3 regions of the Priestia sp. VA7 genome follow, and region 1 is predicted to be linked to each of the others. Evidence: riboswitches for the same ligand, from Rfam matches in the RefSeq annotation. Region 1 holds a riboswitch; each other region holds the start of a gene.
The links. Region 1 has a riboswitch for cobalamin ahead of AC0C45_RS00180 (ribonucleoside-diphosphate reductase subunit alpha). Riboswitches for the same ligand answer to the same signal wherever they lie in the genome.
Positions count from the first base shown of each region.

Region 2: another riboswitch for cobalamin. It lies ahead of nikA (nickel ABC transporter substrate-binding protein); the one in region 1 lies ahead of AC0C45_RS00180 (ribonucleoside-diphosphate reductase subunit alpha).
Region 3: another riboswitch for cobalamin. It lies ahead of AC0C45_RS19310 (ABC transporter substrate-binding protein); the one in region 1 lies ahead of AC0C45_RS00180 (ribonucleoside-diphosphate reductase subunit alpha).

Region 1 is NZ_JBVQPN010000001.1:17,818-24,594, reverse strand. It holds gene AC0C45_RS00200 (DUF2325 domain-containing protein) at 1-53, opposite strand, end outside; gene AC0C45_RS00195 (DUF1540 domain-containing protein) at 261-419, shown strand; gene AC0C45_RS00190 (hypothetical protein) at 486-689, shown strand; gene AC0C45_RS00185 (ribonucleotide-diphosphate reductase subunit beta) at 719-1,762, opposite strand; gene AC0C45_RS00180 (ribonucleoside-diphosphate reductase subunit alpha) at 1,779-4,022, opposite strand; cobalamin riboswitch at 4,156-4,341, opposite strand; gene menC (o-succinylbenzoate synthase) at 4,621-5,724, opposite strand; gene AC0C45_RS00170 (o-succinylbenzoate--CoA ligase) at 5,728-6,777, opposite strand, start outside.
Region 2 is NZ_JBVQPN010000007.1:30,795-37,571, forward strand. It holds gene rluF (23S rRNA pseudouridine(2604) synthase RluF) at 1-142, shown strand, start outside; gene AC0C45_RS24975 (TRM11 family SAM-dependent methyltransferase) at 179-1,132, opposite strand; gene AC0C45_RS24980 (hypothetical protein) at 1,393-1,551, shown strand; gene AC0C45_RS24985 (tautomerase family protein) at 1,718-2,107, shown strand; gene ftsZ (cell division protein FtsZ) at 2,467-3,471, shown strand; cobalamin riboswitch at 3,474-3,663, shown strand; gene nikA (nickel ABC transporter substrate-binding protein) at 3,807-5,348, shown strand; gene AC0C45_RS25000 (GNAT family N-acetyltransferase) at 5,420-5,947, shown strand; gene AC0C45_RS25005 (CitMHS family transporter) at 6,259-6,777, opposite strand, start outside.
Region 3 is NZ_JBVQPN010000004.1:290,972-297,748, reverse strand. It holds gene AC0C45_RS19330 (bifunctional adenosylcobinamide kinase/adenosylcobinamide-phosphate guanylyltransferase) at 1-61, opposite strand, end outside; gene cobD (threonine-phosphate decarboxylase CobD) at 58-1,137, opposite strand; gene cbiB (adenosylcobinamide-phosphate synthase CbiB) at 1,112-2,098, opposite strand; gene AC0C45_RS19315 (adenosylcobinamide amidohydrolase) at 2,103-2,711, opposite strand; gene AC0C45_RS19310 (ABC transporter substrate-binding protein) at 2,800-3,759, opposite strand; cobalamin riboswitch at 4,018-4,150, opposite strand; gene AC0C45_RS19305 (thioredoxin family protein) at 4,241-4,555, opposite strand; gene AC0C45_RS19300 (YpjP family protein) at 4,744-5,346, opposite strand; gene AC0C45_RS19295 (class I SAM-dependent methyltransferase) at 5,728-6,513, opposite strand; gene AC0C45_RS19290 (BrxA/BrxB family bacilliredoxin) at 6,642-6,777, opposite strand, start outside.

The DNA.
Region 1 (6,777 bases):
CGATCTGTAATATGCTTTAACCTGTCTCCTCCTACAACCATAACTGATGACATGTTTGTTCCCTCCCAATTAATTATTCATTTAATGATTTGCCAACAACTTGTATTCTTTACTATATACACAGTTTAATTGAGAATGATTCTCTTTGTCAATATTTAATTGATAAAAATTCTCAATTAAAATGAAAGTCTACCACCTTTCTTATAAGTTAGTTGAATTTTGACCATACTATAGCTATCACATACAAAGGAGGGTTAACGTTGGAACAAAACATTCTTTGTGAAGTAAATAACTGTCACTTTTGGAAAAATGGAAATCACTGCAGCGCAGAAGAAATTTACGTGGTAAGTCATAGCGGAAAACATGCAGCAAGCAGTTATGAAACAGACTGTAAAACGTTCAAGCCAACTGAAGCGTAACCCGCAAAAGGACAGCCTCTGGGTTGTCTTTTTTCTCTCTTCAAGATCATAAAAAAGGAGACTATTATGAAAACTGAACAACTGATTCATTTTTTTAAAGAAGAAGCAATAAAAGCAAATGAACAAACCTTTCCAATCTATGTACAATCTTTTACTCATTTATGGACATATAAATGGGGAACACTTGAAAACATTCCAGAAGAAATTGATGACTTAATTACCACACGTGCGTTAGAACTTGGACTTATTCACTTAAAAAAAGCTGACTAATCAATAAGGAAATTAGTCAGCTCTTGTATTTATAGATCATCAAATCCATTCGCATCTGATGCTTTTGTATATTGTCTTGATTTCTGTTCAAAGAAATCCGTTTTCCCTAAATCTACCTCTTGATAAGCAATAATCCAACGAAGAGGATTTTCAATCGGTGCTTCTGGGAAAGCAGCTCGGCCAAAGCCTAATTGATTACAGCGTTTATTAGCCATGTATTCAATATACTGCTGCAGTTCTTTCATCGTGATCCCGTCGAATTTTTCTCCGATAACAGATTCTGCCCATTCAATTTCAAGACGAGCTGCCTCTTGGAACGTTTCAACTACAAACGTTTCTAGCTCCTCCGTACGATAAGCTGGATTTTCATTTAGGACTTCCTTGAAAATCTTTTCAAATAACCCAACGTGAAGCTGTTCATCACGATTGATATAGTTAATCATCGTAGATGTCGCCACCATCTTTTGATTTCTCGCAAGATTATAGAAGAAAGCAAATCCACTATAGAAGAAAAGGCCTTCTAAAATAACATCATATACCATAGACTTCAAAAAGTTTTCAACCGTTGCTTCTTCGCTAAATGCTTTATATCCGTTTGTAATAAAGTCATTTCGAGCACGAAGCTTTTCGTCTGTGCGCCAGTATTCAAATACTTCATCTTGTTTTCCTTTTGGTACAAGACTTGATAAAACGTATGAATACGAATGATTATGAACCACTTCTTGCTGCGCTAAAATAATCATTAGAGCATTAATCGAAGAGTCGGTTACATAATCAGCTACTTTGCTAGCATAATCTGATTGAATACTGTCCAGTAGCGCCAGCAGGCCAATAATTTTTAAAAAGCTCTCTTGTTCGTCAGCCGTTAACCGAGGGAACTGCTTAATATCTTGACCCATATTAATTTCAAACGGCGTCCAGAAGTTAGCTAGCATACGCTTGTATTTAGGGAACGCCCATGAAAATCGGACGTCATCCCAGTTTAGAATATTTGAGCTCTTGCCGTTGATGATTCCTGTCGAACGGTTCGGAGCTGTTTCGTTCATTAATTCTCGTTTTAACATGCTTGTCATTAATTATTCACTCCTTTTAACTATGACAGCTTTCACATTCTTCAATCACTTCACTTGATGTTGAACGTACGTAGTAGGTCGTTTTTAACTTTTCTTTCCATGCCGTCATATGAAGATCCAGCAGCTCTTTTGCTCGGATATCATTTTGTACATATAAGTTGAATGAAATGGATTGATCAATATGGCGCTGGCGCTTGGCGTTTTGCTTAATACTCCAGTGCTGATCAATTAAATAAACGGACTTATAATACCAGTTTGTTGCTGGCGATAAATCTGGTGCCGTCACTGGGATTTTATAGTTTTTCTTTTCCTCTGAATAAAACTTACGGAAAATCGGATCAATACTTGCAGTAGAACCCGCGATAATAGATGTTGATGAATTAGGTGCTACAGCCATTAAGTAGCCATTTCTTATCCCATTACTTTGAACTTCGTTACGCAGTTCACTCCACGCTTCGCTTGTGTATTTACGTGTTTCAAAATAAGCGCCTGACTCAAAATCTGAGCCTTTAAATAATGGATATGCACCTTTTTCTTTAGCTAAGTTCATGCTTGCCTGTACGGTTAAGTAAGCAATTTGCTCGTACAATTCATCGCAATATGCTACCGCTTCATCTGTTTCCCATGCTATTTTCTTTAAGGCAAGCAAATGGTTCCAACCAAATGTGCCAAGTCCTACTGCGCGGTACTTTTGGTTTGTTAGTTTTGCTTGAAGTACTGGCAAATCATTTAACTCAATAACGTTATCAAGCATGCGTACTTGAATTGGAATTAAACGTTCAAGCACATCTTCAGTTACGGCTCTCGCTAAGTTGATAGAAGAAAGATTACATACAACAAAATCGCCCGGATTCTTTGTAATAATAATTTTTCCGTCTTCCGTAATTTCCTCTGTTACGACCGTTGTGCTTTGGTTTTGCGTAATTTCTGTACATAAGTTGCTGCAGTAGATCATGCCCTCGTGGCGGTTTTGATTAGCTCGGTTAACCGTATCACGATAAAACATATAAGGCGTTCCGGTTTCAAGCTGGGAAAGCATAATGCGCTTGAAGATTTCAATAGCAGGTACTGTTTCTCTTGAAAGCTGTTCATTATTTACACACTCAGCGTAACGAGTGCGGAACGAACCGCTGCCTTCTTCTTCATCATAAAAATCTTCTAACGAGTAGCCCATCAGCGTACGAACTTCGTGAGGATCGAATAAGTGCCAGTCTTCACGTGCCTCTACTTTTTCCATAAACAAATCTGGCAAACATACACCAGTGAATAAATCATGCGTGCGCTGACGTTCGTCACCATTGTTCAAACGCGCATCTAAGAATGAAAAAATGTCTTTGTGCCATACGTCTAAATATACGGCAATAGCTCCTTGTCGTTGACCTAGCTGATCGACACTTACAGCCGTATTATTTAGCTGTTTCATCCATGGAATTGTTCCTGATGATACGCCTTTAAAACCTTTTATATCACTTCCTCGGCTTCTAATATGACCGAGGTAGACACCAATTCCGCCTCCATTTTTACTAAGCGTGGCCAAATCTGTATTGCTATCATAAATACCGCGTAAGCTGTCATCAATCGTATCAATAAAGCAGCTAGATAGCTGTCCGTAGCTCTTTCCTGCGTTTGAAAGTGTTGGTGTGGCAACCGTCATATATAGACTAGAAAGCGCCCAATACGCTTCTTTTACTAATACTGTTCGATTTTCTTTCTTTTCTTGAGACATCAGCGTCATAGCAATGATAAGAAAACGTTCTTGTGGTAATTCGTATACGCGCTTATCATGTGATGTCGCTAAATAGCGATCTGCTAATGTCAACAATCCAATGTATGTAAATAAACGATCGCGTTCAGGAATAATGACTGAAGCAATTTCATTAATTTCTTCTTCTGTATATGTTTTTAATAGCTGCTTATTATAAATGCCGATTTTTGTTAGTTCTTGAATAAGCTGATAAAACGAACCGTACTTCTCTTTTTTATCGTAACCTCGGTTGTCCGCTGCTTTTCGATATAGTTCGTTTAAGTAGACGTCTGCCGCTACGTACGTCCAATCGGGTTCTTCCATTGAAATACGCTCTAAGGCTGCCAAAATTAGGACGTTTGCAACCTTTTCGTCCGTCATATTTTCCTTTACTGTAACAGTTTGAATAACCTTTTCCTCATAAAAAGAAAAATCAAGCTGCGTAAATTCTTTTTTTAAACGTTCAATATATGCAGTTAATTCATGTAGAATTGTAGGCTTTAATGTATTCACCATAAATATGGCTCCTCTCTTCACTTCAAAATAAAAAATCGCTCACCGTACCTCGGTGAGCGAATAGAACGAAGATAGAAGAAGACACTAAGTCTTTTCTCAATCCTCGCTCTACCCTCTCACCTCCCGAAGAAGATAAAACGACATAAAAAAGGCAGGTCTCCTGACTTATGCTTCTTTTTACTTTAAGGCCTTCCCATGATGTTTACTCACAGTGGATCTCCTTATTTCATCAGCATTCACAGTTGCGGGAACAGCTTTGGATTTTCACCAAATTCCCTTTTAAGTCTTTTTATCAGACACCTTTTTCACTGGAAAACACAAAATATAGTATTTTATTATAGATTTCAAAACAACATATTGTGTTATGTTATAAACACATTATATAGGACAACTTAGAAAACTATCAACCTATTTTCAAAAATAATTTTGTTTTTTACGATAAAACTCTTCGACTTTTTTCATCAAACTATTCCATCATAACATGTTTTGACACGCTTGATGGAACAATGTGCTCTTTTTAAAAAATTTGTCCTATTTTTCTACTAAACATTGACAACCTCAATAAAAAAACCGTTTTTCATCAAAAAACGGTTTTTAATTATTTGTATTCTTTTTCAAATGCTTTGATTGTTTTGATAAACTTTTTATCAATATCGTATCCTATCCCCGGTTTTCCCTTCACCTTTATTACTCCGGCTTCTACCTCTACTTCGGGCTTAATAATATCTTTTTCCCAATAGCGAGACGACGCAGAAATATCACCTGGGATCGTGAAAGAAGGCAGTGTGGCAAGGGCGATGTTATGAGCTCGTGAAATCCCTGCTTCTAACATTCCTCCAACCCAAAGTCTTACACCATGCTGGACGCATAAATCATGAATTTGCTTTGCTACGGACATTCCGCCAACTCGCCCGATTTTCACATTGATAATCTTACAGCTTTCTTGTTCGATTGCATGACGTGCATCTTCACAGCTCACAATACTTTCATCTAAGCAAATTGGCGTCTTTATTTGCTTTTGTAACAATCGATGATCAAGGATATCATCAGAACTTAACGGCTGTTCGATCATCATTAAATTCAATTCATCTAGTTTCTTCAATGAATCACTATCGCTTAAAGTATAGGCTGAATTGGCATCAGCCATAAGAGGAATGCTTGGAAATTCATCTCGAATTTGTTTCAGTAGGTCATAGTCAGCACCCGGCTTAATTTTCACTTTAAAGCGCTTATAGCCATCTTTCATGTAAGTCTTTATTTGTTCTTTCATTACGGAAATGTCATTTAAGCCAACTACCACTCCAGCTTCTACAGCAGACCTTACTCCGCCAATTACTTCAGATAACGGCTTGTTTTGCCGCTTTGCATACAAATCCCATACAGCACAGTCCAAAGCTGCTTTAGCCATGTTATTTCGCTTTAGAGGTTTGAATAACTTTTGAACATCCTCTGGTTTTTGAAGCTGCTGATGAAGAAGCGAGGGAATTAAAAAATCGTCTAACATATGAAAACATGTCTGAATCGTTTCTTCCGTATACCAAGGAGATGAAAAAGCAACGACTTCTCCCCACCCTGTAAATCCTTGTTCATCTTCTACTTCAAGCAAAATCAATTCTCGATCCTGCACTGTACCATAGCTTGTTGAAAAAGGAGAAAGAAGCTTCATGTCAATTTTATAAAGGTGTACTTTTTTTATAATCATCGATTAGCTCCTTTTCTGTATGAACGATGATAGCTTCCGGCGTATGATTTTATTAGAAGCTGTTCGCGGCAGCTCCTCTACTCGAACGAAATACTTTGGAAGTTTGTACTTTGCTAAAAATTGTTGAATGTGTAAAGATAATTCTTCATCTGAAACGTCTTCGTTTACAACAATACATGCAGCTGGCACTTGTCCCCATTTTTCATCACCTACTCCCGTTACACCGGCCTCTTTAACAGCGGGATGCTTCAACAAAACATTTTCAATTTCAGCTGGATATACATTTTCTCCACCTGAAATAATAAGGTCTGAACGTCTGTCTAATACATATAGAAAGCCTTCTTCATCCACTTTCCCGATATCTCCTGTATAGAACCAGCCTTGTTGAAGGGCTTTTTCAGTAGCTTCTGGTTTATTTAAATATCCTTTTGTAACATTTGGACCTTTAACAATGATTTCTCCTGCTTCGCTGGTCTCATTTCCTTTTTCATCTACAATTTTCATTGCACATGGAAATAATGGTTTACCTGCTGATCCCAGTTTTCGCAAACTATCTTCAGGTGAAAGCGTAACGAACTGTGAAGATGTTTCTGTCATTCCATACGTTTGATAAACAGGAATTTCTTTATTCACACAAGCCTCTAAAATAGTAAGCGGTGCAGGTCCTCCTCCTAAAAGCATGCATCGAAACGTATGCGGATATTTTCGTTCCCCTAACTCATCGAGCATGTTGGACAGCATGGAAGTGACAACCGAAATAATCGTTACCTCTTTGTTTTCAATTGCTTCATTTACTGCTCTTGCTTCAAACCGTTCTTCTAAAATGATTTTCATTCCGTAAAAGACGCTCCGCATTAAAATAGATAAGCCGCTAATATGAAACAAAGGAACTGCTATAAGCCAGCAGTCTGTTTCGTTTAATCCTAAATTAAGCGCTGAGCCAACGGAACTCCACCAGTGATTTCCATACGTCTGCAGCACTCCTTTTGGATGACCTGTTGTTCCGGACGTATACATAATGGTAAATGTCTCCTCGAGATTCCACGTTTTTTG
Region 2 (6,777 bases), on a different contig from region 1:
ATATGAAGTGTACCGCCTTCAGCGCACTCGTATTATGAATATCCATTTAAATAACTTACCTGTTGGGCAATGGAGAGATTTAACGAAAAAAGAGCGTACGCAGCTATTCAAAGAATTAGACTATGAACCTAAAGAGTGGTAAATCAAAAGACACCAGCCTGTTAGACTGGTGTCTTTTTTATTCGCATACGACTACTTGTCTAGAAAATACGCTTTTGCGCGCTACGCAGCGATCTGAAATAGAAAAGCCAGCTTCATGAATCATATGGTCAATCGTATCTACTGTAATCACGACTACTTTATCCGCAAAGCGGCGAGCGTGTTTCAAAATAGAAAGCTGATCTTCAGGCGTCGCATGGGTGTAGAGATTGTAAGGCATGTCGATGATAGCTACATCATAGTGAGTTGTAACATCCGAAATCGGTCCCGTTTTGACATCACCGCTTAAGCCGAAATACGCAATATTTTCACGAGATCCGTCGGTCACAAGTGGATTGATATCCCGTCCTACAATATCAATGCCCATTGAAAGAGCTTCTACCAGAACTGTACCAATACCACAGCATGGATCAATCGCTTTGATTCCTTCAGGATTTGGAACGGCAATGTTAGCTACAGCTCTTGCAAGGCGGGTACTGAGTGCCGTAGAGTATTCACGCGGTTTCTTCAAATGATGCAGCCATACAGCTTCACTTTTTTGATATTTTCCAAAATACCAGCGTCCTTCAAATGGAACAATGCCAAACAAATGGTCAGGGTTATGCAAGTCTGCTTCTGCTACAAAATGCCAACCCACATCACGTTCAACAGCACGCTGACCTTTATAACTTATTTTTTGATCTTTTTCCAAGTCATTAATTTTCATAAAAATGAGTTTGAATGTTTGATCTCCAAGGTCAATATCTTCTACTTGTTTGCAAATATCCGCAAGGTCATCTGATTCATACATAATATCTAATCGCTCTTTGATAAAAGGGCTTCTGCTTGGATCAAGTTTAACGGCACTTTTTATGATAGGTTTCTCAGTTTCAATTTCAAAAAGAGAGCGTCTCTCTAATTGACATAGTGAGAGTTCCTCTTCGCTGCATGCGTATGTGTAGATATACTGAGGCAGCTGCGTATGGTTATTCAATATCGTATCATCCTTTATCGTATCTAATTATCCTTCTTCTCAAACAATAGCGAGAAAAGAAGAGAAAAGCAACGAATTTAAATATATTTGGCCGTGAATACTAAATTGAAGCGCTACATAGTCCACTTATTTGACAAAACATGCTAAAATAACTGGTGATAACCTGCATGTGCTGCTGTTTATACAAAAAAACTGGATCAAGGTTTCTCAAAAATCATTTACACACTGCTGACATTTTGATGAATAGGAGAGGCTACGTGATGTCTAAAAGTGATCATGAAAAGCAACAGATGAGTCGGGCTGATATGAAAAAACAAGCTAAAACATCCTCGCAAAACCTTGTGATGAACGTACTCATTGCCATTGTATCTGTATGTATTTTAGCTCTTATTATAAATATTTTTGTACTAATGAAATGAGCCGTTATGCTGCTCATTTCTTTTTATTCGGTTCAGCTTTTAGTGAAGAGTTTGAGCGCTCTTTCACTAGAGAGCACATTTGGAATAGCATATCTTTTTTTACAAATGATAGTTGTGATATGATAAAGCAATAATATATTAGACAAAAAGCTGGAGGTTACTTAGTATGCCATTACTTAGATTTGATGTAATAGAAGGAAGAGATGAAAAAGAGTTAAAAGCATTACTAGACGCTACTCACCGAGCGATACTAGAAGCCTTTGGCGTCCCAGAACGCGACCGCTATCAAATTGTACATCAGCATCCTGCTCATGAAATGATTATTGAAGATACAGGTCTTGGCTTTGAGAGAAGCAAGGATTTGGTTATTATAAGTGTAACGAGTAAACAGCGAACAGAAGAGCAAAAACAAGCTCTTTACAAATTAATTGTAAAAGAGCTGGGAGAAAGCTGCGGTATTCAGCCAAACGACATTATGATTTCAATTGTTGAGAACGGTAATGCTGACTGGAGCTTTGGCATGGGAGAAGCTCAATTCTTAACTGGGAAATTATAAAACGGTTTATTATCTAGAGAAGCCCTTATTTCTAAGGGCTTTTTCTCATTTTGTCTATAAAAATATTATTCTCTTAGTCACATCTTACTCAAAATTAAATACAGACATCTGTCAAATGAATGATACAATAAGCTTATATGCCGTTTTGAGTAGAAAAACCAAAAAAGAGTTCGGCGTACTAACTGCAGAACAACAATAATTTTACATAAAGATGTAAAGATTTAAAGGTTAAAAGAGAAATGTATAAAATCTGTAAAACAAAAGAACAGTTACGCCTTAAATATAGTAGTAAAAGGTTCTTCACGTGTTTTTTCGGATAATAAGAGAAAGTAATTTTGATCATTGAGGAGGAACTTAGAATGTTTGGATTTGATGCAGATGTATCGCCATTAGTGCGAATTAAAGTAATTGGAGTCGGCGGTGGAGGAAATAACACCGTTAACCGTATGATTGAACATGGTGTACAAGGGGTAGAATTTATCGCCGTTAATACAGATGCTCAGGCGCTTAACTTATCTAAAGCAGATGTGAAAATGCAGATTGGTGCGGCCTTAACGCGAGGATTAGGTGCAGGAGCTAATCCAGAAGTGGGAAGAGAAGCAGCCGAAGAAAGCAGAGAACAAATTCAAGAAGTACTGCAAGGCGCAGATATGGTATTCGTAACAGCTGGCATGGGCGGAGGAACCGGTACTGGAGCAGCTCCGGTTATTGCCCAAATTGCCCGTGAACTAAATGCTTTAACAATTGGAGTAGTCACTCGCCCGTTCAAGTTTGAAGGAAATAAACGTACGAAGCAAGCAGTAGGCGGTATTACTGCGATGAATGAATCGGTAGATACCCTTATTGTGATTCCAAACGACCGCTTGCTTGAAATTGTCGATAAAAAGACGCCTATGCTTGAAGCATTCCGTGAAGCAGATAATGTTCTTCGCCAAGGTATTCAAGGTATTTCAGATTTAATCGCTGTTCCGGGGCTGATTAACCTTGATTTTGCTGATGTAAAAACAATCATGTCTAATCAAGGATTTGCGCTTATGGGTATCGGACGAGCTTCCGGATCAGACCGGGCAATTGAAGCAGCGAAAAAAGCGATTTCTAGTCCGCTGCTAGACGCATCGATTGATGGAGCAAGAGGCGTGCTGTTGAACATTACAAGCGGCAGCAGCCTGAGTCTTTACGAAGTACAGGAAGCAGCAGATATTGTCACGTCGGCTTCTGATCAGGACTTAAATATGATTTTTGGATCCGTGATTAATGAAGATTTAAAGGACGAAATGATGGTAACCGTTATTGCCACTGGATTTGATGATGAAGATGTTTCACCATCAGCTTCTACTTCTAGAGTTTCAAGAGCACGCTACTAAATTAAATAACCAGCTTTTATGGTGGCAATTGTTTTTCAATTGCCTTAAAAGGGAATCCGGTGCAAATCCGGAGCGGTCCCGCCACTGTAACAAGGAGCCTTATGCCAAAAAGCCACTGTCTATTTAGAGACGGGAAGGCGGTATAAGGCAATGACTTGAAGCCAGGAGACCTGCCATAAATCGCAACACACAATAACCTACGAGGATAGGGAGGTGTTTTGGCAGAACCAAAAATAGGATAAACAAGGAATACGTTTATCTGAATTTGTTGTGAAGACAAGCACTTCTTTTTAGAAGTGCTTTTTTGTGTATTAAAATAGAAGGTGGAAAAAGCAATGATAAATAATAAAAAATTCGTATCTATGATATTTCTTGTGTTACTTTGCCTCACTGCTTGCGCTCCTAATGAAGAGAGCATAAGTATAAAAGAAAGAAAGAAAACGGATAAAAGTGTGACGTTTTTATTTAATTTTACATCTGCAACGCTTGATCCTCATACGGATGATAATTATACAGCAGTTCGTGCGGGAGTAGGGGAGACGCTTGTTAAAATCAGCAATGATTTAAAAATAAAGCCCTGGCTTGCTGAAAAGTGGAAAACGGAAGATAACGGTCTTACGTGGACATTTACGATAAGAAAGAATATTACGTTTCAAAATGGTAAAGCGCTAGATGCAAATGCCGTTAAGTCTTCTCTTCAAAGAACGATAGATCAAAGTTATGCGATGAAAAACGCTTTAAATATTAAAGAAATGAAAGCGAACGGTCATGCGCTGACAATTACATTAAAAGAACCAATGCCTAAATTTCCTTCTGAGTTAGTGCATCCAAACACAGCTATTATAGATATTGATGTTTCTAATATAGCTAAGAAGCCTATTGGCACAGGTCCATTTCAAGTTTTGACTTTCGATCAAGGAAATCAAGTGAAGTTAGAAAGATATGAACATTATTGGAATGGGAAAGTAAAATTGAAAAATGCGATCTTTGCATTTAACGAAGATGCTAATGCGCGAGTTGCGGCTCTTCAGTCCGGAACAGCCGATATTATTTATCGCCCGCCTTTAGAAAGTTTGGGCACTTTACAAACAGATCCGTCTTTTAAGGTAAGTGGAGTACCCAGTGTGCGTACACATTTATTACTTTATAATCAAACCAATGACGCATTAAAAGACGAAAATGTAAGAAAAGCTATCGATACCTTACTGAACCGAAAAGAAATTGTCAGCAGCATCATGAACAATCAAGCGGCAGCCGCTCGAGGTCCATTTTTACCCCAATTTCCTTTTGCTGATAATAATGCTAATGAGCAAAGAGGTATGCCATCTGCTAAAAAATATTTAGAGAAAGCAGGCTATCAAATTAAAAATGGCAAAACAATCAAAAATGGAAAGCCATTATCCCTCTCTCTTGTCACATACAGCTCTCTGCCGGAACTTCCTTTGATTGCTCAGCTTATACAGTCTAATGCGAAAGAGTTAGGAATTACTATTAAGATTCATCTCGTTGAGGACAGCGATGAATATGTAATGGCAAAAGACGATTGGGATTTAGCACTGTACAGTCTTATCACTGCACCTAGAGGAGATGCAAGCTATTATTTAAGTACGAACTATTTGCCGGGCGGTGGTTTAAATGCCAGCCGGATTGATAATGATAAGCTAACAAAAATGATTCAGCAGTTAAATTTAACCATAGATGACGCAAAGCGAGATCAGTTAGCTAAGCAAGCAACCGCTTTGATTAATGAGGAAATGCTGACATCATCGATTGTACATCCAAACATTGTTGTTGCTTATAATCAAAAAGTGAAAAACTGGACCACAAATCCAAGCGAGTATTATATGCTCACTCAGCATTTAGACGTAACGCCATAGTCAATATTGTGTTGTTCCTATAGGAAAAAGAGAAAGTATACAATGATAGATAAAAGGATGTGACAGTAAACGTGCAAGAAGTACAAATGTATCAAATTAAAGAAGTAACAGAAAAGGATGCTGAAGTGATTCAGTTTGTCATGAATATGCGGAATGAGCTATTTCCTATGATGGAAAAAAATCAGCTTCCTGTGGATTTGCTTCATTTTAATGAATATTATGTTCAAGCGAAAGGCGCTGCTTTTTTTGCAGCTGTCACGGAAAATCAACAAGTAATTGGAACAATGGGTTTATACGCTTACGATGGAAGGTTTCATGCATTAAAAAAGCGATATGAACATAAAACTGCAGCCGAGATTGTAAAATGCTATGTCGATCCAGCATACCGGCGTCTAGGCATTGGACAGCAGCTGTTAAAAGCAGTGGAACAATTTGCTCAAAGTCATTTTTATGACACGTTGTATCTGCATACTCATCCTTTTTTACCGGGGGCTATTCCATTCTGGACTTCACAAGATTTTATCGAAAGGCTTGCTGAACAGGATGAGCCATGGAATACGCTGCACATGGACAGAAAAATACAACCGGTCGTAATGTAACGATATTATACAGTAATTACCATAGAATCTAGATAAGAGCTCATGCTATAATGAGCGTACTTCCATTTATAGCCTGTAGGGCAAGTCCTTACAGAAAAAAACCACGTTTCGAATTGGCTGAAACGTGGTTTTTTTCTATGAAAAACAAATAACAAAATATTTTTAAAAATATCTATGAAATCGCTTTCAAAATAATGAAATATATTATATAATTACTAGTGTTGTGTTGTACTTTGTTAGTGTTAAATCAATATCCTACATGTGTGAGCCGATTGCCTTATGGTAGTCGGCTTCCTTTTTTATGATAGAGTCTAAAGGGAAATAGCATTCGTTAAAATGGCTGTAATTGTCATCACAATAGTTGTCCCAAAGGCCCACTTGAAAAGAAACTTTTGATGCTCCCCGAAATCTACTTCAACCAGCCCAATCAGAATGAAAGTAGCGGGTACTAAAGGAGATAGGGGAAACCCAGTTGTGGAATGTCCCAATAAAGCTGCTCGTCCTATTTCTACAGGGTCTACACCAAAATTAGCTGCTGTATGGCTAATAACAGGTAAAATGCCAAAGTAATAAGCATCAGGTGAAAATACAAAGCTGAGAGGAAGGCTCGTTATTGCTACAACTAAGGGAAGGTGAGATCCCAGCCATTCAGGAGTGAGGCTGACAATGGTATTAGCCATGGCATCCATCATTTTTGTTTCTGTAAAAACGCCTGTAAAGATTCCGGCTGCAAAAACCAACGTACTAACCATTACAAAGCTGTTTGCATGACTTAAGATTCTTTCCTGCTGTTCTTTTGGGTGAGGAAAATTAACAAATAAAGCAATGGC
Region 3 (6,777 bases), on a different contig from region 1:
CCATGTTCTCCGCTGCACTTGATTTTCCGCTTCGAACGCCTCCGCTAATAAAGATGATCATATTTCATCAAGTCCTTGTTTGATTACGTTAAGTAAATAGTCATTTTCTTCTTTCGTTTTCACAGCCAAACGGATATAGCGTCCATTTAAAAATGGAAAGTTTTCAGTATGACGAGCTACCACGCCATGGCTTGCTAAATAGACAAGCCATTCGCGCGTTTTAATAGAAGACGGAACGCTGCAAAGATAATAGTTTGTTTGAGAAGGAGAAACCAAAAGCCCCCATTCCTTTAGTTCACTCAAGGTCCGTTCCCGTTCTTGTTTAATATAATGTACGGTTTCTTTTACAAAATCTTTTTCATTCACACATATCATGCCTATTTGCTGCGACAATCCATTTACACTCCAAGGAGGCTGCTTTTTAGCCATCTTGCTAATGATTTTTTCATTTGCCAAAATATAGCCAAGACGAACCCCGGCAATATTAAACATCTTTGTCATGGAACGCACAACAATGATATGCTCATAATCCAGAATAAGAGAATCAAATGAAGGCTGATGTTCGACAAAATCAATAAATGCCTCATCAATCATTAAGTATGTACCATGATGAGCAGCAGCTTTTACTACTTTCATCCATTCCTCATGACTATACATAACGCCCGTTGGATTATTTGGATGACAAATCCACAGTACTTTTATGTCCGGAAGAATACTCATAATCAACTCTATATCCCAGCTCCAGCCATTTTCTTCAGCTAAAGGAACGTATGTCACTTCACATCCATAAGCTTTACTTGCCTGTTCATATTCAACGAAAGTCGGCTGTACAATCCCTGCTTTCTCTCCTGAAAATAACGAAGCAATAAGGAAAAACGCTTCAGCGGCGCCATTTGTAGGCAGCACTTGAGCAGCTGAAACATGATGATGAGCTGCAAGTTTATTTTTCAGCTCCGTTACTTGAGGGTCAGGATAACTAAACGCTGCACCCTTGAATTCGTTCCACTTTTCGTGAAGCACAAGGGGAGCCCCTAAAGGATTTGTATTCACGCTAAAGTCTTTTATATGCGACAAATTCTCAGCCCCTATTGCTTTTAAAAAGACATTAGGATTAGCTCCATGTGTAGGTAATAGCACTAATAACTCCTCCTAACAAAAGATATAATAACCACGTAGCATAGACCGTCCTTTTCATAATGAAAACAGCTTGTTCAATATGACCGGCTTGCAGAGGAATGAGCGGTTCACCCATTTTTGCACGATTAGATTCTATGCCTTTATATGTATTAAGCCCGCCGAGTTGAATACCTAACAGAGCAGCCACTGCGCTTTCCCCGTATCCGCTATTTGGGCTGGGATGCTTCTTAGCATCACGCTTAATCAAACTCGTTACATGCCCAAGAGAATACTGGCTTTTTGCTACATTAACAGCCGTCATCACCACTGCAGTTAACCGACTTGGAATATAGTTTAATACGTCATCGGTTTTTGCACTAAAGTAGCCGAACAGAAAGTAGCGGTCATTTTTGTACCCAACCATCGAATCACATGTGTTAATAGCTCGGTAAAAAAAGGCTAGGGCTCCTCCTCCTATAAATGCATAAAAAAGCGGAGCTGTAATACCATCACTTGTATTTTCAGCCACGGTCTCTACCGTCGCTCTGGCAATTTCTCCTTCTGACAAACGATCTGTATCTCGTCCCACAATCATACTTACTTCATATCTAGCTTTCTCCATATCTCCTAGCTGAAGCGGCTTTTGTACCTTATAGGCAGCTTCGCTTAAAGAACGAGTGGATATAGTAGTCGCAATCATTACGCCCTCTACTAAAACACCTGCTATAAAATGAACTCCGTACAAAGCATGGAGGAACAAAAAGGGAACAACTCCTGCGAGCACAGCCATACTTATCACAAGAAGCAATCCTTTAAATCGTCTTCCTGCACCTTTATTTAATCTAGAATCTATCCAATAAATCCATTTGCCAAACCAGCGAACGGGATGCGGCCAATTTTCGGGATCGCCTATAATTCGGTCAATTAGTAAAGCAATCGTCATGGCCGTCATGTGTGCAATTATCGCTTGTGTAATACTCATTTCTTCACCTCTTTCCCTTAAGTCCCTGCTCTAAGCTTATTTTCACCAGCTTGGCTACCGCTTGCCCTAAAGCGGTCATAGAGCCTGCATATTCATATAATGGTCCTTGCTGAGACGCTGCAACTGAGATGCTGTCCGTAGATGTCCCCGTAGCAATCGTCTTTGTAGCCGGATCTATGACACCCAGCTGTGACAGCGTTTTTGTTTTAGCTTCTGTGGCCGCAATAAAAAGCTGTAAAAACGCTGCATCCGTAAGCGTACCTTCCACGAAAAAAAACATATTAATTGTACCGGGAGAAGAATAGAACGGGACAGCTTCGTCAGCTGTAATATCTACTGCGTTTCCTACTCCAGCCGTTATCACGGAAGCTACTCTTACTCCGTAGCCTTCATAACAGTAAATCGCTCTTTCTTTTAACCAAACGGCTGTCATTAACCCTACGATTTGCTCATGGCGCACATTTTCTTTCATCAAATATTGCTCATACTCCAAAGAAGGAGTATCTGAATAATAGTCTTTGTGAACAAATCGATTGTAAAAGGTGTCCGTTTCCGTAATGCCTGTTCCTAAAACCCCTGAGCTGTATGTTTTATAAGAAGTCTCGGTTTTCATGATTAAAAGCTCAGGCCTTTCTTCAATTTTAAGATGTGAAAAGGGACCAATCCCCTTTTCAATTCGAACTGGAATATGGTCCCTCTTCTTATTTATTGTACACCCCAGGGTATACTGCTTTTGCTAAGTCCTCTAAGCCATCTACAATACGAGGTCCTAAGCGGTTGATTTTGTTTTGATCAACCTTCTCGATGTTACCCTCTTTTACAGCAGTCATGCTGCTCCAAGCGGGACGCTTCATAATCTCATTTTTATCTGCATCATACGTTGCGATAATAACGTCAGGGTTTAACTTAACAACTTGCTCTTCAGAAAACTTAACCCAACCCTTTTCACTAGCCGCTACGTTATCAGCACCGATCATAGTAAGCATTTCGTTCATGAACGTACCTTTTCCTGTTGTATAAATCTCAGGAGCTCCTGAGACCTCTATCCATACTTTTTTACGATCTTCTTTTGAAATCGTTTTTGCTTTTTTCTCAATTGAAGCTACTTTTTCTTTCATGTCTTTAATTGTTTGATTAGCTTCTTTTGTTTTACCTGTTAATTTACCGATTTGCGTAATAGAATCATAAACCGTGTCAAACGTTGTTGAATCTTTTACAACAAATACCGGAATACCCGCACTTTCAATTTGTTTAAATACTTCATCCGAAACGCCCATACTTGAAGCATGTGCTAGCACTAAATCAGGATTTAAAGCAATAACTTTTTCCGCATTAACGTTCATATCTCCTACCTGCGCTTTTTTCTTTACGCTTTTAGGATAATCATCGTTGCTTGTAACACCGACTAATTCTTTTTCAAGGCCAAGGGCATATACAATTTCCGTATTACTTGGCATTAAGGAAACAATTTTCTTAGGCTGTTTTTCCAACGTAATTTCTTTATCACGCGCGTCTTTTACCTTCACTGGAAATGCAGCTTGTGACGTTTGTGCCGTATCTTGCTTCGTTTTTTTATCACTGTTGCTTTGGCTGCCTGCACCGCATGCAGCAAGTACGATGACTAACAGTGCAATAATGGAATACGAAAGCCATTTTTTCATCTAAATACTCCCCCTATATATTGTTCATTGTGAATACGAAACCTCCACGTTAAAGAAAAAGCAAATGATCATGCAAAAAGCAGCGCTATCCCGTTTTTCCGCTTTGACTATGTATACTGCTCGCCGGCAGCTTCAAAATAAAAAAGCTTTACTTTCAATTGAAAGCAAAGCAGGTAACGTCAAGATAAGCAGGAAAAGAATCCGTTCACTATACTTGATATGTATGTTCATTACCCTGCTTCACCCTTCCTCGAAGGTTTCACAGCTAACAATAAGGCAGGTCTCCTGACTTACGCACAAAGCGCTTACAGTGGCGGGACCGCGCTGGTTTTTCACCAGACTTCCCTTTTCACTCAATCTTTAAATTGAGACCTTATTGCTTTACGATTATTCACTTGTCCTAGTATACCCCACTCATGGAAAAATGGAAATAGCCATTCTCACAAAAAAAGCTGCAAGAATGCTCTCGCAGCTTAAGGAATTAAAGAGTTGCTAAAAATTCACGGACCGCTTCAGGTGTTTTAGCATTTGCACTGTGCAAGTGTGCAATTTTTTCACCGTTTTTATATACAAGAAGAGAAGGAATACCCATTACATTGTTTTCAGCAGAAAGTTCTTCAAACTCATCCTTGTCAATTTTAAACCATGCTTTATCTGTATTTTCATCAACGATTTCATCAATGAACATATCCAAACGTTTGCAATCAGGACACCACGTTGTCGTAAAAATCCCAACGCTTAGTGTTTCGTTCTTAATTTGTTCGCGAAATTGTTTTTCTTCCGTAAATTGTTTCATTGTGTTACCTCCAGCATCTATTCGTTCCTTCTCACTATTCTATGGTAAGAAGTCTGACTTCATTATAAACGATTTTTTTATCGTTGTGCTAATGTTTCAGCTTATTTAGACCCTAACGGTTTTAGACGTAAAAAAATGCTAGCTTAAAAAAGCTAACATTTCGAAATCGCAGAATGTTGTGTCTATTATTAGCTAAACCATTTAGGCGGCATGTTTCGGTTCCAATAAATTTTCCCTAAATCATAATGCTTCTGAAAATTATCTGCAGCCGCATGATAGTGAAAATTAAACCAGTATCCATCTTTTGGAGGATTTTCACGCCGTACATGAAATCGTATTAAGTCCTGACCGGTTTCCCGGTCATATACATGGAAAATCTTTTCACCGTAGCCAGCAGCAGGATGCTCGCTTATCTCGAGATTCTGAATTGACTGTTCACGTTCAGTGCCAATGTCGGTCAGCACTTCTTCAATTTTAGGTAACACTGCTTGACGAAATTCATCTTCAATGACAGGTCCAATTTTTGTTCCGAATTTTTCCACTGACTGTTTTTCAGCTGATTCCATTGCATACGTAACAAATGATGAAACGTCTTCATATTTTGGTTCTTCATATGGCAAATGAATATCTTCTATAACAGCTGTGACAGGAGTTGTTTCTCTTACATACCCTGCTTTATGTTGCTTGTCCGCTTTTGCATCATCAACGTATAAATATTCTGGTGGAGTGACAAGCCCAAATGTAAATACTGTAATAAATACAACTAGCATTCTTTTTATCCATCTAGGCATTCGTATCTTTCCTTTCTCATCTTTTCCCATATGGTCTTTTCATATCGTAAAATTCATTGTCATAACTCACTAGGTATTGTAACATACTTATTAATTTTTTACCTATATTTGCTTATTCATTTATGCTGTCTACGGGCATTCGACGACTTTTTAGTTAGCACCTTCCTTCTTCTGTTTGAGGTTGTCACACCGAGCGGAAACCTATACAAGATATTCCTTTTTTGCTGGATGCTTAAACACAAAAGTATTTTTATGTTCAAAAATATATCATACTTTTATGAACTTTAGATGAAATTCACAAAAAAAAACTTCCAAAACTTTTTAATTCCTAAAAGGTTTTGGAAGTCTTTTCAATAAGCGTGATTCTTTTTACTTTTTTGTTTATTTTTGTATATAAATTGTCCCGTAATGAAATTTTGATGTTTTTCGTTTTTGCACGGTAAATCCATGCTCTTCAAAACGACTGCTTTTCCAATGATCTTTTAGCACGACCTTTTGTTTGGCTACTCTTTTTGCTTCTTGTATAGCCATGGGCGTCAGCGTGGTATACAGTGCTATTGCTTTAATACCGTTAATTCCATTCGATTCCTCAATTTGCTCTTGAAACATAGGATCAAAGTAGACAACATCAAAAGAATTATCTTCACAACACGCCAAAAACGATTCAAAATTTTGATGAACCACGTTTATACGCTTCATTGCATCATTCAACTCTTGTACGTCACTTTCCCAATTTAAGAGTCCTTGTTTGACTAAATAAGCTACATAGCGGTTGCCTTCTAGTCCGACAACTTTTCCGCTTTTCCCTACCGCTGCGCTCGCCATCATACTATCCGATGCAAGACCAAGTGTACAGTCAAGCACGCTCATTCCTTTTTCCAAACTAGCAGCTTCAATAAACGGATCACGTTCTCCTCGCAGCCATCTCTTCACTCTAAACATAGCGGAATTTGGATGAAAAAAAATAGGCTCCTCTTCATTTTGGACATGCAATTCTACTCTATTCTTACCGACAACCAGCACGTCTGCAGCTTGAAGATTCTGAAGATCTGCAACGGATTTCTTCTCTCTTGTTACAAAAGGTATACTTAAATCAGCGGCTACTTGTTTGGCTTTTACAATCATCTGTTCATTTGTTCGACCAGCAGTCGTAACAATCACTTTCATAACTCCCCCTACACTGTTTGGCTATTTACATAAAGAAAAAGGATGTCTATAGACATCCTTTTTCTTATAAAGTATATGCGATTTTTCTCTAAAAATCTATATACTAGATGTGACAAAAGCAGGACATTTTATGAACAGTGCTGCTTAAAACCATTTAAAATGTTTTCAAAAATAACTTCTAACGGCTGACCTTCAATTTCGTGTCGAGGAATAAAATGAACGACTTCTTTTCCTTTTAAAAGCGCCATAGACGGTGATGAAGGC